Regions from separate parts of the Massilibacterium senegalense genome, predicted to be linked through region 1. Evidence: riboswitches for the same ligand, from Rfam matches in the RefSeq annotation. Region 1 holds a riboswitch; each other region holds the start of a gene.
The links. A riboswitch is a leader RNA that binds a small molecule or an ion and turns the genes downstream of it on or off. The one in region 1 is predicted to bind cobalamin.

Region 1 (4,187 bases):
TTTAAAATCTTTTGCCTTTTCGACTGGCATTCCTTTATGGCCATGTCTACTTCCCCGTCCGAAAGGAGAGTAATTTTTTTGTTTTTGACTCATCGTTGTCCCCCCTTTACTTGTGAGGATACAATTTCTTTATAGACGTTATTTGTTTGTAGTAATTGTTCATGAGTACCAATCCCAACAATCTTTCCTTTTTGTAATACGATAATTTGATCCGCATCTTTTACTGTACTAACACGTTGTGCAACGACAATGGTAATGGCATCGTTTATTTCTGTTTTTAATGCCTGTCTAAGTAGCGCATCCGTTTTATAATCTAAAGCAGAAAAGCAATCGTCAAATAAATATATATCTGGTTTTCCAACAATCGCTCGTGCAATCGCTAAACGTTGCTTTTGGCCGCCAGATAGGTTTTTTCCCCCTTGCTCGACTACCGCTTGAAAACCATCTGCCATTTTTTCGATAAACGGTGTCCCTTGTGCAATGTCTGCAGCATGTTTCACTTCTTCCTCGCTTGCTGTTTCTTTCCCGTATCGAATGTTTTCTGCGATAGTACCAGTGAAAAGGATTGCTTTTTGTGGAACATAGCCAATTTTTTGCCGTAGCGTTTGTTGGGACAAGTTTTTCACATTGATCCCATTTATTAAAACGTCCCCCTCACTTGGATCGTAGAATCGAGGGATTAGTTGTAATAAGGTCGTTTTTCCATCTCCTGTTCCTCCAATAATGGCAGTCGTTTCTCCGCGCTTTGCGGTAAAAGAAAGATTCAAAAGCGCTGGTTTTTCCGCCCCTGGATAATAAAATGTTACATTGGAAAATGTCATGGATTGTATCGAGTCTTCTATCGTTGTTATTTTCTCTTTGTCTGTAATGGTAGGTGTTAACTGAAGGACTTCATTGATCCGTTTAGCTGAAACCGTTGCGCGGGGAATCATGACGAAAATAACAGTAAACATAACAAAGGAAAACATAATTTGCATCGCATATTGAATAAAAGCCATTAAACTTCCGACTTGCATCTGTTCATTCTCAATTTGTATACTCCCGAATAAAAGAATCGCGACAATCGATAAATTGAAAATAAGCATCATAATAGGCATTAAACTTGTAACAATACGATTTACTTTAATCGCTGTATTCCTCATATCTTGACTCGCTGCATCAAACCGGTTCGTTTCATCATTCATTCGACCGAAAGCACGAACAACACGAATCCCGGTTAAATTTTCTCGTAAAATTAAACTAAGATGATCTAGTTTTTGTTGAAGTGTTTGGAAAAGGGGCATCCCTTTTTTCGTAATGAAATAAATGATTGTCACAATAAGTGGGACGATAAAAAGAAAAATCATGGATAGTTTTGTATCTTGAGAGATTGCCATCACAATTCCTCCAATAAACATTAACGGGGAAAGGACCATCATTCGCAACCCCATCGATATAAACTGCTGCACTTGTTGAACATCATTCGTTGTTCGGGTGATAAAAGAAGACGTGCCGATTTGATCGAATTCTTGAATCGAAAAGTTCGTCACTTTCGAAAAAACTTCCCTTCGTAAATCTCGACCGAAGCTAGTCGCCACTTTTACAGCAAAATAGTTAGCTCCAATCGCACACACGACCCCAATAGCAGCTACTAAAAGCATTATGCCTCCTATACTCCAAATATACGGTATATCCCCATTCACAATTCCTTTATCGACAATTCGTGCCATGAATGTTGGAAGTAATAAATCAGAAAAAGTCCTTAAAAATAAAAGGACTAAGACGAAAAAGATAAAAAGACGATATGGTTTTAAATATGGAAAAAGTTTAAGCATACATAATCTTCTCCGTTCCTATCACTTTTTAATAGAAAATATGATGTGTACATATAAATAAGGTTAACTCATTATAATTTTTAATTAAAATAAGTGTCAATGAATACAGTCTTTCGATTGTTTTACGGAGTAGGGATAGGGAAATGGATAGTAAGGAGGTCGAATAAATGTCTATATCATTATATAAACAAAAAACAGATCAATTTTTATCCGATTATAACATGTTACATGAGCAGCTCAGTTTTTCCATAGATAAAAAAGTGAAGATGATGATTGCGGCGCAGTTTATGCAACAAGATATCCCATTCAAAGCAGAGCCTTTTTTTGCGTTTGCAAACAAAATAAAAAAGGAATCTTCTTTTTTCTCCACCATGCGTTCTGCATTTCGTTATACGATTGCGGGATTGTTAAGGACAAAATTTGATGATCCAGATGCTGCTTTTAAAAAATTAAAAGAACAGTATCAAACATTATATGAAGTAGGTTTTTCGAAAGGAAACTTTTTATATTTGGCAGCGTATGTGTTATTGATTCAAGAAGAAGAGACAGAAAAGAGTAACAAGTCTGTGGCTAAAAGAGCGATGGAAATATATAAAGAAATGAAAAAACGGCATTTTTTCCTTACAACTCAAGATGATTATCCATTAGCTGTGTTAGTAGCGTTATCGGAGAAAAGTATTCCTTCTCTTTTAGATGAGATGGAGTTTTATTACCAGTCGTTAAACAAATATGGTTTTTCGAAAGGAAATGAATTGCAAACACTTTCGCATATTTTAACGAAAGGATCGACTGAATCTGCACAGGCAATCGTGAAAGACACGGTAGATTGGTTTAATGTCCTACAGAGAAAGGAAATCGCGTTAAAAAGGATGCATTACCCCTCTCTAGGTCTTTTAGCGTTAGTAAGCCCGCAACAAGAAAACGTTGGGGATGTGGTTGCTTTATACGAGGCATTAAAAAAAGAAAAAATATTTCGTTTTTCACGTGATATGGTGTTGTTGATTGCCATTCCAATAATCATTTCAGAAAAAATCAAAGATAACAACATCCTAGACATCGGTTTAACAACGACGATTGAAGCAATCATTCAAGCGCAACAAGTAGCGATGATTGCAGCGGCATACTCCGCAGCTGCAGCATCTTCCGCTTCAAGTAGTAATTAATATTGGAAAAAATATCAATTTTGTCATATTTTTGTTACAATAAAAAGTGAACGATATCATTTATAAAAAACTGTTAAAAAATAAGGTGTACCGCTTTCGTAAAGCGGTTATTTAAAAGGGAAGATTGGTGAAACTCCAACACGGTCCCGCCACTGTAATAGGGAGCACGCTGCAAAAAGTCACTGTGAAAATGGGAAGACGCAGACGTTGTGATGACCTTAAGTCAGGATACCTGCCTTATTTTTATGTATTCGTTCCTACGAGGATAGGGAGGTGTAGTGCAATCGCATTGTTCTGTTTGCGTGCAAAAGAAGTGTTTTTTTTGTTGTTTCAAGAAAGGATGAGAAGATGAATTGTTGGTATGAAAGCAGAAAAGATCAAGTGAAAGAAAAGCTCATTCATTATTCCTTTCATCCAGATTTGCAACAATTTCGTGAGGCGAGTGAGCAACAAAAGGTTTTTCAAATGGTTTTAGAAAAAGAAGAAACACAATTAGCCATTGCCTTTTCTGATTCTCATATTGTTGGTTACGCTATTTTGGTAGCTCCAGATAAAAATGAACGTTGGTCGACTTATTCGTTTATTCGTGAATTAGGTGCATTAGAAGTGATTCCAGCGTATCGAGAAAAAGGAGTCGCAACCCAGTTATTACACAATTTATTTTCAGATGAAGCGGTAGAAGCCTCCATTGTTATCGCGTTAGAATATTATTGGCATTGGGATGTATCTAACCACATGATTTCTGTGTACAAGTATAAAGAAATGTTGCGGCATGTCTTATCTCATGTATATTTTGAAGAAGTAAAAACAGATGAAGAAGATATTGCGATTAATCCTGTTAATTTCATGATGGCTCGTATGGGGAAATTTATTACTTTTAAACAAAAGGAACAATTTTTTCATCTAGCTTATCCGTATCATTAAAGCCACAATCTCACTTTTAAGGTGGGATTGTGGCTTTTGTATTATTTATCTATTGTTGCAATTTTGATGTGAGAAGAAATGATACCTAAATGCAATCCTTCGTGGAAAATGGAAAAGGAAAGAATATCGTGAATGGTTTTGATGGTGAGTGGGCCGATAGAAATAGGTTGTGCAATTTTTTCATCTAATCGCCCGTCAAAATGTTGCTTGATCCGCTCTATTTGTGTTTGGAGTTGATGGATGATTTCTTCTGATGAAGGTGCTGTTTCTGTCCATTCGGATGGTT
Region 2 (4,187 bases), on a different contig from region 1:
TATTGTTACAACTTTTTGAATCGTATTATGTGAACCAATCAGAAACACAATTAATTACTTTAGCTAAAAAAGTGGCAAAAGTGATGGAGGAAAATGATGATAAAGCCTTGGCCTTAGCAACAACTTGGGAAATTGTTGATGCTAATTCTACCAAAATCATTGTGGTTCCAGATAAAGAAAAAGAATGGATTGCACCAAATCAAAATAAAAAAGAAGAACACGTATCCACTGATGAATTTAAAAAAGATCCAGATTTACAAAAAGTATTAACGAATCGAGAAGTGATTAAAAAAAGAGCGACGTATGCATCATATAAAGATGACCAAGAATTTCGGACACAAATGTTAATTGTTGGTGTCCCAGTCGATTTTATTGAAGGGAAACAAGGTGCAGTTTTTGTTTATCAATCATTAGAGGTTGTAGATAATACCATTAACCATGTAAAAAAAATAATTTTACTTTGTGCAGGTATTGCGATTATCATGACGACTGTATTTGCGTTCTTTTTATCTTCAAGGGTAACTGCCCCGCTACGTAAAATGAAACAAACTGCGCAAGAAATGTCTAAAGGAACGTTTGAAGCGAATATCCCAATTGTAACAAACGATGAAATTGGGGAGTTAGCGGTAACATTTAACCGGATGAGTAGGCGAATTAATACGTACGTTTTAGCATTAAATCAAGAAAAAGAGCAATTAGCTAGTATTTTACGAAGTATGGCGGACGGTGTTATTACTTTCAGTAGCATTGGAAATATTTTAATTACGAATCCCCCAGCTTTACGTTTTTTAAAAGCATGGCAATTTGAAGTGGAGGAAGATGCACCTGTGATTCCTGAACGGTTAAAAGAACTTTTTCAAACAGTGGTCGAAACGGAAAAAGAGCAAACGACGGAAATGGAAGTGCAGGGGCACATTTATACGATAGTCATGACCCCATTGATTGATCAACAACGTATTCGCGGGGCAGTTGCTGTCCTTCGAGATATGACAGAAGAACGGCAATTGGATAAGTTAAGAAAAGATTTTATTGCAAACGTTTCCCATGAACTTCGTACTCCAATTGCAATGTTACAAGGATATAGCGAAGCAATCGTAGATGATATTGCGGAAACGGAAGAAGATAAAAAAGAAATGGCAAGTATTATCCACGATGAATCGTTACGAATGGGAAGGCTTGTAAATGACTTGTTAGACCTTGCGAAAGTGGAGTCAGGTAAAATTCAATTAAATCGAGAACGAGTTAGTCTTCCGTTATTTGTAGAGCGAATTATTCGTAAATTTCAAGGAGTAGCGAAAGAACAACAGATTCATTTACGACTTCTTACAGAAATAAAAGAAGAAGATACGATGTTCGATCCAGATCGTATTGAGCAAGTGTTAACCAATTTGATTGATAATGCGATTAGGCATACTCCAAATGGCGGGATGGTTACGTTAAGTCTGATAGAATTAGATAGAAAATACGAATTTCAAGTAAAAGATACAGGAGTCGGAATTGATAAGGAAGATTTGCCTTTTGTATTTGAACGTTTTTACAAAGCGGATAAAGCAAGAACGAGGGGACAATCTGGTACAGGACTTGGTCTTGCAATCGCTAAAAATATTATTCAAGCCCACGGTGGCATGCTTGAAGTAAATAGTAAGAAAGATGAAGGAACAACCTTTACTTTTACGATTCCCAAATAGTAAACGGAAATAATGATATAGTAATAAGAAACAAGAAATGAAAAAGTGCATTGCATAAACATAATTTCAAGGTATAATGATAAGTAATTATATAATCAGATAAGGTGCTCATGAGAGATAAAAGGGAAGTTGGTGAAAATCCAACACGGTCCCGCCACTGTAATTATCCAACATGCGGATAAAAGTCAGGAACCTGCCTTATTTTTGTAATAGCACAGCCTCGTGGAAAAGGAATCGTGCGATGAAGAAAGTCTTCTTATGTATAACGTTGTTTAATCTTCATCCCTTCCATGTGGAGGGATGTTTTTTATTTTATGTCTATATGATAAAAAGGGGGAGCAAAATGAAAAGATTCTGGCAATTTATGCTTGTTTTTGTCCTTTCTTTCGGTTTGTTGATTGGCTGTAGTGCAGATAATACAGCTGATAAAAAGAAAGAAACAAAAACAGAAAGCGAAGCATATCCAGTAACCATTAAAGATGCAACAGGAAAAGAAGTAAAGATTGAGAAGGAACCAGAAAAAATTGTTTCCTTAATTCCAAGTAATACGGAAATTGCGTTTGCTTTAGGTTTAGGAGATAAAATGGTCGGTGTGACCGATTATGATACATATCCAAAAGAAGTAAAAAACATTGAAAAAATCGGTGGTCTAGATGTCAATGTAGAAAAAGTCATCGCATTAAAACCTGATTTAGTTTTAGCGCATGCTAGTGCAATGAGTACTGCAGAAGATGGGTTAAATCAAATGAGAGAATCAGGAATCACAGTCTTGGTAGTGAACGAAGCAAGTTCTTTTGACAAAGTATATGATTCTATAGAATTGATTGGGAAGGCTACTGGTAAACAAAAAGAGGCAAAAGACCTTGTAAAATCGATGACAACAAAACTAAAAGCGATTGAGGAGAAAACCAAACAAGTGGAAAGTCCGAAAAAAGTATATGTAGAAGTTTCTCCTAGTCCATCTATTTACACAGCTGGAAAAAATACGTTTATCGATGAATTTTTAACGACTATTCATGCAGAAAATGTAGCGAAGGAATTAGAAGGATGGCCACAAATTTCAGAAGAAAAAGTGATTGAATGGAATCCTGATACGATTATTACGTTATATCATGGAGATATGGTAGAAAAAGTAGAGTATAAAATCGAGAATCGAGAAGCATGGTCAGACATTACAGCAGTCAAAGAAAAGCAAGTGGTTGAGGTGGATTCTGACTTAACGTCTCGTCCTGGTCCTCGTTTAGTTGAAGGAGTAGAAGAATTTGCTAATGCGGTTTATCCAGAAATTTTCGCAAAATAATTGGAAATGGATGAGTGTTCTTTCCGTTTTTATTTTTATAGCCGCTTTATTATTAGGGGTATCGATTGGAACTGTATCGATTCCCCTTTCTTCTCTTTTACAAATAGTTTACTATCAACTTTTTTCTAAAGCGGCCATGCCAGATGAGTATATGATGTATGCTAATATTATTTTTAATGTGCGTTTACCTCGTGTTATGTTAGCGATGATTGTCGGGGCTAGCCTGGCTTTAGCAGGGGCAGCGTTTCAAGGATTATTAAAAAATCCCTTAGCAGATCCTTATACACTCGGTATTTCTTCTGGGGCAAGTGTTGGAGCTGTAGTAGTATTATTTTTCCAAATAGAAATCCTTATGTTAGGAAAATTCACACTTCCTGTTGCAGGCATTATCGGGGGATTTCTGACACTTCTCCTTGTTATCGGTTTTTCGCAATTAATTGACCGAAATTTTTCTGTTGAAACGGTTATTTTAACCGGGATTATTGTTAGCTCTTTTCTAGGGTCTTTATTATCGTTAATGATTGCTCTAACAGGAGAAGAATTACGACAAATTATTAATTGGTTATTAGGAAGTGTTGCAATGCGAGGCTATGAGTATATATGGCTTGCTATCCCATTTCTTATAATCGGAACATTGCTCATCTTTTTTAATAGTGATGAATTAAATGTATTATCTTTTGGAGAAGAAACAGCAAAGCAGCTAGGAGTAGAGGTGAAAAAGCGAAAATATATGCTTTTAATTGGTGCTTCTTTGTTAACCGGCTCTAGTGTTGCAGTATCAGGTACGATTGGTTTTGTTGGTTTAGTAATTCCACATATGACGCGTATGCTGGTTGGACCGAATCACCGCCGACTATTACCTTTATCATTTTTAAATGGTGCTAGCTTTTTAGTATTAGCAGATTTAGTTTCTAGAACGATTATTGCCCCGCAAGAGTTACCAATTGGTGTGATTACGGCACTTATTGGTGCACCTGTATTTGCCATTATTTTTTATCAACAACGAAAAAGAAAGTAGGGAGCACTATGATTGAAATCGAACATGTTACTATTTCATATGATGGTTTTCCTGCCGTTCAAGATGTTTCTTTTTCTGTTCAAAAAGGAGAAATGTTTGGAATTTTAGGTCCAAATGGTAGTGGGAAAACAACGTTGTTAAAGGGAATCAGTGGAACTATTCCGCTAAATAAAGGTGATAT
Region 3 (4,187 bases), on a different contig from region 1:
CTGGCACAAATTCTTATATGATTTAGGAGTTGTCCCAACGAAAGAACCATATCAACGCTTATATAACCAAGGAATGATTCTTGGAGAAAATAATGAAAAAATGAGTAAGTCACGGGGCAACGTAGTAAATCCAGATACAGTAGTGGAATCGCATGGTGCAGACACGCTTCGTTTATACGAAATGTTTATGGGTCCATTAGATGCGTCGGTTCCTTGGAGTACAAATGGGTTAGATGGTGCACGTCGTTTCTTAGATCGCGTATGGCGTTTATTTGCACAAGATGATGGTACATTAAATCCTGCAATAAAAGATACGCAAGGCTCAGAGGAATTTGAACGCCTTTACCATCAAACGGTGAAAAAAGTAACCGAAGACTATGAACATTTACGTTTTAATGTTGGTATTTCACAATTAATGGTGTTAATCAACGATGCATACAAACAGGAAGTGCTTCCAAAAGATATTATGGAGGGATTTGTTCAAATGCTTTCACCAGTAGCACCACATATTGGGGAAGAATTATGGGAAAAACTTGGACATACCGAATCGATTACGTATGCATCTTGGCCAACATATGACGAAAGCAAATTAACGACAGATGAAGTCGAAATTGTGATTCAAGTAAACGGGAAGGTTCGTACGAAAAAAGTAGTTGCAAAGGATACTGGAAAAGAAGAACTAGAAAAAATAGCGCTATCGGATGAACGAGTACAAGAATTTATCGAAGGAAAAACAGTCCGTAAGGTGATTGCTGTTCCAGGAAAATTAGTAAATATTGTTGCAAATTAAGTATATGCATTCATCTACCAAGTCAAAAAATTAATAGGTGAGGTTTATATACTTAGTAATTTATAGTATGGTGTTACTAGGTAATTTATAAATATTAGAGGAAATATAATATTGTATTGATAAATAATGATTAATTTGATACAATTTTACTTACATTGAGAAATGAATAGTAGCAGATTTTGGTTATTTAACAATTTTGTTAAATATTAAAATGGAATTAGGTGTAAATCCTAAACGGTCCGGCCACTGTAAGTAGGTAGTATTCTTTTCAAACCACTGGGAAACTGGGAAGGGAAAAGAAATGCGATGACCTATAAGTCAGGAGACATGCCACAATCTTTTATGAGACCTTCCGAGGAAAGGTAAAGCATAGTAATCCTAATTTGTTTATACACGAATATTTTTTATTTGTGCAAGTATAAATTTGTGGATTTTGCCTTAATTTCCGAAAAGGAAATTAAGGCTTTTTTATTTTATCTACTTATTCAAAGTCAACAAGAAGTATATATAAGTAAAAGGAGAGGATTATTCCATAATGAAATAAAAGCGGTTTTGTTTCAAAAAAGGGAACCATACTCAATCAATATTCAAAAAATAGTTATTATTTTTTGAATATTCAGTCAAAATTGTCTTATTAAAAGTCATTCATAACATCCATTTATATTTTAGGATTGTGTAATATTTTATTTTCAATAAAGAAAGGGGAAATAAATTGAAAATTAAAAAAAGCTTATTTGTGCGTTTGTTATCTGCCATCTCAGTTATGGCACTATTGGTAGCAATGATTCCAAAAACTGTTTTTGCAGAAGCGTATGATCCAAAAACAAGTTACAAAAATTTAGGAATCCGTTTTTGGGAGGACAAGCAACCGGATGTTGGGTTTTATATTAATGCCTCTTCTAGATATATTTTAGAAACTGTACCTGAGCCTAGTATGGGAACAATTGCTGGTGAGTGGTCAGTAATGGATTTATTACGTGGAAAGTATGCTGGTTATGATTATATTAATTATATTCCGGAAAATTATTTTGATGATTATCTTATACGTATAGAACAATATGTTAATGAAAAGAATGGAAACCTAGATCGGAGTAAATCAACAGAATGGTCTCGTTTAATATTGGCTCTTTCAGCATTAGGTTATGATATTACTGATGTAGCAGGGTATGATTTTATAGAAAAATTGTCAAAATCACACAAATTTTCTTATCGTCAAGGAATAAATGGTCCGATTTGGGAAATTATTGCGATGAATACTGGTAACTATGAATTTTATAAAGATATTAAAAACCCTGATGTAAATACATATGGAAAAATGATTGATTATATTTTACAAAAAGAAATTACGCAAAAAAGTGGTATGTTAGGCGGATGGGCATTATTCGGAAAAAATCCTGATCCTGACATTACTGCAATGGCCCTACAAGCACTGGCACCTTTTTATTTAGATAAAGAGAGATATTTGCAATCAGGTGCAACAACTTCCTATGAGGATTTTGCTAAAGCTGTTGAAAGAGCAATTTATGTTTTATCGCTTATTCAAACTGAAAATGGTGCTTATGCCGCTTTTGGAAACGTTAATGCTGAAAGTACGGTACAAGTGATAGTTGCATTAACTACTTTAGGAATTGATCCTCTTTCAGAAAAAGTAGAGTTAAATTCTATTGGTAAAAATGTAAGTTTTATAAAAAATGGAGCTATTCAAGATGGCGTTTGGACAAATAATATGATTGATGCTCTTATTACATTTTGGGCTAATGGTAGTGGATCATCTCAAGAAGTTGGCGGCTTTAAACATGTAACAACTGGCTATGATGGTGGTGGTGGTTCTGGGACAGGTGTTAATGCCATGGCAACTGACCAAGCACTTTATGGGTTAATCGCATACGATCGGTTTAAAAAAGGAAAAAATACCTTATATGATATGACAGATATGATAAATGGTGAACATTTAAATATGCTAGTTAAAACATTTACTGTTGAGTTTGTAGGAATTTCTGAAGAAGACGTTAAACAAGAATATTATGCTCCTTATCAAGTATTACAAATAACTAGTGGAAATGATGTGAAAGGTAAGAAGTTCAAAAATTGGAACACTAAAAAGGATGGAAGTGGGACAGTATATAATCCTTCTGAAAAATTATCAATGCCAGAACAAAATATAGCTTTATACGCACAATATGAAAATATACAATATACAATCATCCTAGAAGCTAATGGTGCGGACGTAATAGGTGATAAGATACCTACTTCATACACAATCGAAGATAATGATATTTTATTACCAACAGCTGAACAAATGAAAAATGAAGGTTACATTTTTAAAGGATGGTATGATAATTCAAATTTTGAAGGTAATCCAATAAAAATGATTCCAAGTGGGAGTTATGGTAATAAAACTTTTTATGCTAAATGGATTGATACAGTTGAAAATGATAAAGAAATGGCATTAAAAGTTGAAAAAATGATTGATGCATTACCACAAGTCGATAGGTTAACAATCGACAATCAAGAAGAAGTGAATAAAACTAGAGTAGCATATGACGCACTGCAGGTAGAACAGCAAAAAATGGTAAAAAATATTGAAGACTTAATTGAACGCGAAAAAAGAATGATAGCTTTGATTCAAGAAAAAAATAGTGAAAATTCAGCTAAGGTAGAAAAGATGATTTCCGATTTACCAGAAGAGTCAATCGTAATGTTACAAGACAAAATAGTAATAGAGGAAGCGAGAGAAGCTTTTGAGAAATTAACAGAACTAGAACAAAAGTTAGTATCGAATATAGAAACATTAATTCAATTAGAAAACAAAGTGAAAGAATTAGAACAACAGGTTATTGATGAATCAGTAGCAAAAGATGTAGAAAAAATGATTCGCGATTTACCAGAAGAGTCAAGTGTAACATTACAAGATAAAACGTTAGTAAACAAGGTAAGAGTAGCATATGACCTATTAACGGAATCGCAGAAAAAACACGTATTAAATTATGAAAATTTACAATTACTAGAAGTAAGGATTGCTTCATTACAATTGCAAGATGATCAAGAAAAAGTACAAAAAATAGGAACATTGATTGACAATATACCTGAAATCAATCTTTTAACAATAGAACATAAAGTAGAAGTAGAAAATTTAAGGAAAATGTATTATGCATTAACCAAACTACAACAAAAGTTGCTTTCAAAAGAAAAAGTGACAAAGTTTGAAGAAATCAATATAAAAATGAATGAACTAGAACAAAAATCAGAAGATGAAGCTGCTGCTCAAAATATAATCCATATGATTGAAGGGCTCCCTGATGTAAATGACTTAACAATGGGTGCTAAAAATGAAATAACAAGAGTAAGAACAAATTACAATAATTTATCCGACTCACAACAAAAATTGGTGAAGAAT
Region 4 (4,187 bases), on a different contig from region 1:
TTTACTAGTTCTTCATACACAAGTGTAATCCAAGGTTGTTGAAGATGTGCCTTTTCAATTAAGCGATGATTTGAAAAAATATAGGAATGTTTCCCCATATCTAGCAATGTTCCTTCCGACATCACAATAAAAATATCTGCCCATTCATAGGCAAAGTCAATGTCATGTGTAGATAAAATAATCGTTTTTCCCGCATTATAAATAGATTCTAATGATTCAATCATCAATCGAATGTAAAACGGATCTAGTCCAGCTGTCGGTTCATCTAACACGACCACTTCTGGATCCATCGCTAATACGCCAGCTAACGCTACTCGCTTTTTTTGTCCATAGCTTAAAAAATGAACCGGTTTTTCAAGAAATGGTTCTACTTTCATCTGTTGAATGGCTTTTTCGATAAAAGGTTTTGCTTGCTTTGCATTTTTCCAAATATTCAATGCTCCAAAAGCGATATCTTGATATACATCTGTAGAAAAAAGTTGCATATCAGGATTTTGAAACACAATCCCCACCTGCTTTCGGATGTACTCTATGTCTTTTTTTCGATAGGAAAATGGTGTTTTATCAAAATAAACAGTCCCTTTCGTTGGTTTAAATATCCCATTCAAATGAAGCATTAATGTCGATTTCCCACAACCGTTATTGCCAAGAATAGCTATTTTTTTATGTTTTGGAAATGACAATGAAATGTTTTTTAACGCAACTGTCCCATCTGGATATTGAAAAGACACATCTTCTAAGCGTAAAATGCTCTCATTCACAATCAAACGACCCCTAACTATACGTGACCCATAAAAGGGCCAGAACATAAAATATAAAAAACAACCAAAATCGTTTGGAATAACGATATTTTTTTTCTATCTGCCTAAGCATCCCATCATCATTTTTTGCTTGAAGTGCATATGCAAATTGTTGTGATTGAATCATAGACTTTGAAAACAATGATGCAATTAATAATGCTAGCGACCGAAAACTTTTGCGATACGTCGCATATCCTAACCTTGATTGTTGTGCGGTAAAAATTGCAACACTTTGGTCAAGAACAATAAAAATAAAACGGTACACATACATAAATAGCTCTAATAAAATAGTTGGAACATGGATTTTTTTTAATAACTGAAGTAAATCAAAAATAGTCGTCGATAAAATTAAAAAGTACAAACAGCTTACAGAAGCAAAAGATACTAAAAAAAGATTTGTTCCCCGTTGTAAAGACTGCTCTGTAATAAATAACGAATAATTCTGTATACGGAGAGATAGTAATGCATCAACTGGTATTCCTTTAGAAAATTCAATGATAATTGCAACGATACTCATTAGTAAAAAGAAAATAGGTAAAAACAAACTTTTTACGTAAAAGAAAAACGGAATCCGGGCGACGACGATAATTGCAATAGACATCATACAAAAAATAAAAATAGAAGCATACGCATCTCTTGCAGAAATAAGAAAAAAAAGAGAGGATAGAGAAAACAGCACTTTTTCTCCAGGATGCTGTTTTCTTAATCCATTAATATAAGCATATTTGTCAAACATCATCATTTTCTTTATGCCTCATTATTTTTATTTGCTGTTTTCTTTCCTTTTGCATATCCAAAAAAGTAAGCAATAAATCCTGCGCCAATCGCTGCTTGTAACGCGAATAGTAAACTTTCAATTTCGCCGCTTGGCGGTTCCCAAATACTAGAGAACCATGGTTCATAGTTAGGTTGTACTTCGGTAATTGCTTCTTTTGCTTCTCCGTCTGCACCACCAAATTCTGCGCCACTATTGATAATTAAAGGGATTAAAATGAGTGCAACGACTCCTAAAAGTAACCATGTATTTTTTTTCATTGCTTCTGTCCACCTCCAACCACGACGTTCAGTTGCTTTAACTCATTGGCATGATAATTTTTCAGAAGATTCACAACGAATACCGTTAATAAACCTTCACTTAGCGCTAACGGAATTTGTGTAACAGCAAAAATCCCCATAAATTTCACTAAAGAAGCTGTAAATCCTCCCACATCTGCTGGGAATGCTAGAGCTAATTGAAAGCTTGTCATAACGTATGTTGCCAAGTTTCCTAGTGCTGCAGCTAAAAACACGTTGATTCCTAACGACCAATCCATTTTTTGTCCTAATTTAAATAATCCGTATGTAACTAATGGTCCAACTACTGCCATAGAAAAAGCATTTGCACCTAATGTCGTTAAGCCACCGTGAGCTAATAATAACGATTGAAATGTTAACACAATAAAACCAATCACACTCATGACAAATGGTCCGAAAAGAATTGTTCCAAGTCCTACACCCGTTGGATGAGAACAACTTCCTGTTACAGATGGTAATTTTAATGCAGATAAAATAAAAGCAAATGCCCCTGATAATCCAAGCATCATTTTGTATTGGGGATCTTCTTTGATTGTTCTTTGAATAGATCGTAAGCCAATTACTAAAAATGGAATAAATAGTGCCCACCAAAAAATGGCCCATTTAACTGGTAAAAATCCTTCCATGATATGCATCGCATATGTTGCTTTTGGTACAGTAAAAAACAACGCAAGTAATGGTAAGGTTTTTAATAATAGTAACCCGTATCGTTTCATTTTCCTCTTCCTTTTCTATAATAATTCGTTCATTTGTACGCCCAATAAAAAAAACATCTTTCCATACAGAAAGATGTTTCCATTCCTATTTTTACTAATTTCAGGACATGTAACCACACTAATCCAAGATAAATGTCGGAACAAAACACCTCCCTATCCTCGTAGGTTTCGATGGTGTGTCTACTAATAAGGCAGGTCTCCTGGCTTTTGATCATCACATCCCTACGTCTTCCCATTTGTTGAAACAGTGACTATGTGTAGGTTGCTACCAATTACAGTGGCGGGACCGCGCCGGTTTTTCACCGGTCTTCCCTATTATGTAACAATTAAATTGTTACACCTTATTAACAAACGATATGAACTTAACGTTCATTATATCAAACTATAATTTTAATTGTCTAGTTCCATTTTTGATATACGACACCTAGCATAGTATTTTTTTTTCGAGAAATAACATCATTCTTTCACCTTTTTTCATAAAAAAACAACCATTGGTACAAATGGCTGTTTATTTACAAACGAAAGAGTCTTGATAGGCTAACCATTCTTCCTCTGAGATAAGAAGGTCCTTTTTATTCAGTAGCCCTATTTCAAAAGCGCGTTCGATAATCGAAAATGATTTCTTTTCTAGTTCCCTATGTCCATACTTCATTTCTATTCCATGGTGTTCATGATACATTTTAGAAACATAGCGAATATTTTCTTCCCGAACTACTTTATTTTCTTTTAAAATTTCTTTAAATGTAGAAAATGGTATAGGGTTATAAAAAATTGTTTGATCTGCTAATTTCATCAAACGATATTTTGCAACATAAGTCATTTGCATATAAGCACGTAATTCGACATATTTATGACTTTTATGGGCCATTTTTACCCTCCATTCAAGATTTTCTACCATTATATTACCGTATTTCGTCAAAAAATTGAGTGGATTTACATAAAATTAACATTATTTTAATGAATGAAGGGTATATACTCAATTTGCAATAAAAACATCTTCCATCAATAAGAGTTTTCGCACTTCCCTCATTGATGATTAGATGCACTCAAAAAAGCAGAGGGCGCTCGTTCATGGACGACAAGCATAGGATAGATGGTGGGATGAGTGATTTTTTCATAGAACCATCCAGCTACTGAAGTCGTTAGCCCATCGTAGTTGGATACAGGAAGTTTGATTCCCCATTTAACTATTTTTCGGTCTTACCTTAACATTTTGAAATGGGGTTATCCTACCCGTTAATAAAAGATAAATTTAACATGTTTTTAACATTTTCATAACGATATTCAATAAGTGCTTGTTCATATGACTCATCTATTTTTCTTTGCAATTCTACAGCTAACTCTAATTGATGTCTAGCTAGAGCTATCATTTTTTTATATTCATTTGTGACATTGTCTATATCTGCTTGATATTCTTTTTCCACCGAAGCATCCATACAACATTCAAACGTATCGACAATAACATCACCTTCTCTGCTTTTTGATAACGGATGAGGGGAAGTTCCGTCGATAAAAGCGATCAACCGGTCTTCTAAAACAACCATATCTAAGCTTTTCGGATCGAAAGAACACGGATATATCGTTACACTTTCTTTTC

Region 2: linked by a shared signal. The riboswitch ahead of BN1372_RS08015 (ABC transporter substrate-binding protein) and the one ahead of BN1372_RS02620 (GNAT family N-acetyltransferase) in region 1 are both predicted to bind cobalamin.
Region 3: linked by a shared signal. The riboswitch ahead of BN1372_RS10690 (InlB B-repeat-containing protein) and the one ahead of BN1372_RS02620 (GNAT family N-acetyltransferase) in region 1 are both predicted to bind cobalamin.
Region 4: linked by a shared signal. The riboswitch ahead of BN1372_RS06660 (energy-coupling factor ABC transporter permease) and the one ahead of BN1372_RS02620 (GNAT family N-acetyltransferase) in region 1 are both predicted to bind cobalamin.

Annotation. Positions count from the first base shown of each region.
Region 1 covers NZ_LN831785.1:370,044-374,230, reverse strand. Annotated here, with positions in the region: gene BN1372_RS02635 (ABC transporter ATP-binding protein) at 1-93, opposite strand, end outside; gene BN1372_RS02630 (ABC transporter ATP-binding protein) at 90-1,814, opposite strand; gene BN1372_RS02625 (DUF4003 family protein) at 1,982-2,977, shown strand; cobalamin riboswitch at 3,044-3,231, shown strand; gene BN1372_RS02620 (GNAT family N-acetyltransferase) at 3,326-3,901, shown strand; gene BN1372_RS02615 (DinB family protein) at 3,943-4,187, opposite strand, start outside.
Region 2 covers NZ_LN831786.1:928,250-932,436, reverse strand. Annotated here, with positions in the region: gene BN1372_RS08020 (ATP-binding protein) at 1-1,688, shown strand, start outside; cobalamin riboswitch at 1,774-1,903, shown strand; gene BN1372_RS08015 (ABC transporter substrate-binding protein) at 2,032-2,988, shown strand; gene BN1372_RS08010 (FecCD family ABC transporter permease) at 2,957-4,006, shown strand; gene BN1372_RS08005 (adenosylcobinamide amidohydrolase) at 4,015-4,187, shown strand, end outside.
Region 3 covers NZ_LN831786.1:1,476,262-1,480,448, reverse strand. Annotated here, with positions in the region: gene leuS (leucine--tRNA ligase) at 1-790, shown strand, start outside; cobalamin riboswitch at 954-1,139, shown strand; gene BN1372_RS10690 (InlB B-repeat-containing protein) at 1,503-4,187, shown strand, end outside.
Region 4 covers NZ_LN831786.1:653,176-657,362, reverse strand. Annotated here, with positions in the region: gene BN1372_RS06675 (energy-coupling factor ABC transporter ATP-binding protein) at 1-761, opposite strand, end outside; gene cbiQ (cobalt ECF transporter T component CbiQ) at 775-1,542, opposite strand; gene BN1372_RS06665 (energy-coupling factor ABC transporter substrate-binding protein) at 1,548-1,835, opposite strand; gene BN1372_RS06660 (energy-coupling factor ABC transporter permease) at 1,832-2,590, opposite strand; cobalamin riboswitch at 2,764-2,949, opposite strand; gene BN1372_RS06655 (hypothetical protein) at 3,099-3,458, opposite strand; gene BN1372_RS06650 (ATP-binding cassette domain-containing protein) at 3,820-4,187, opposite strand, start outside.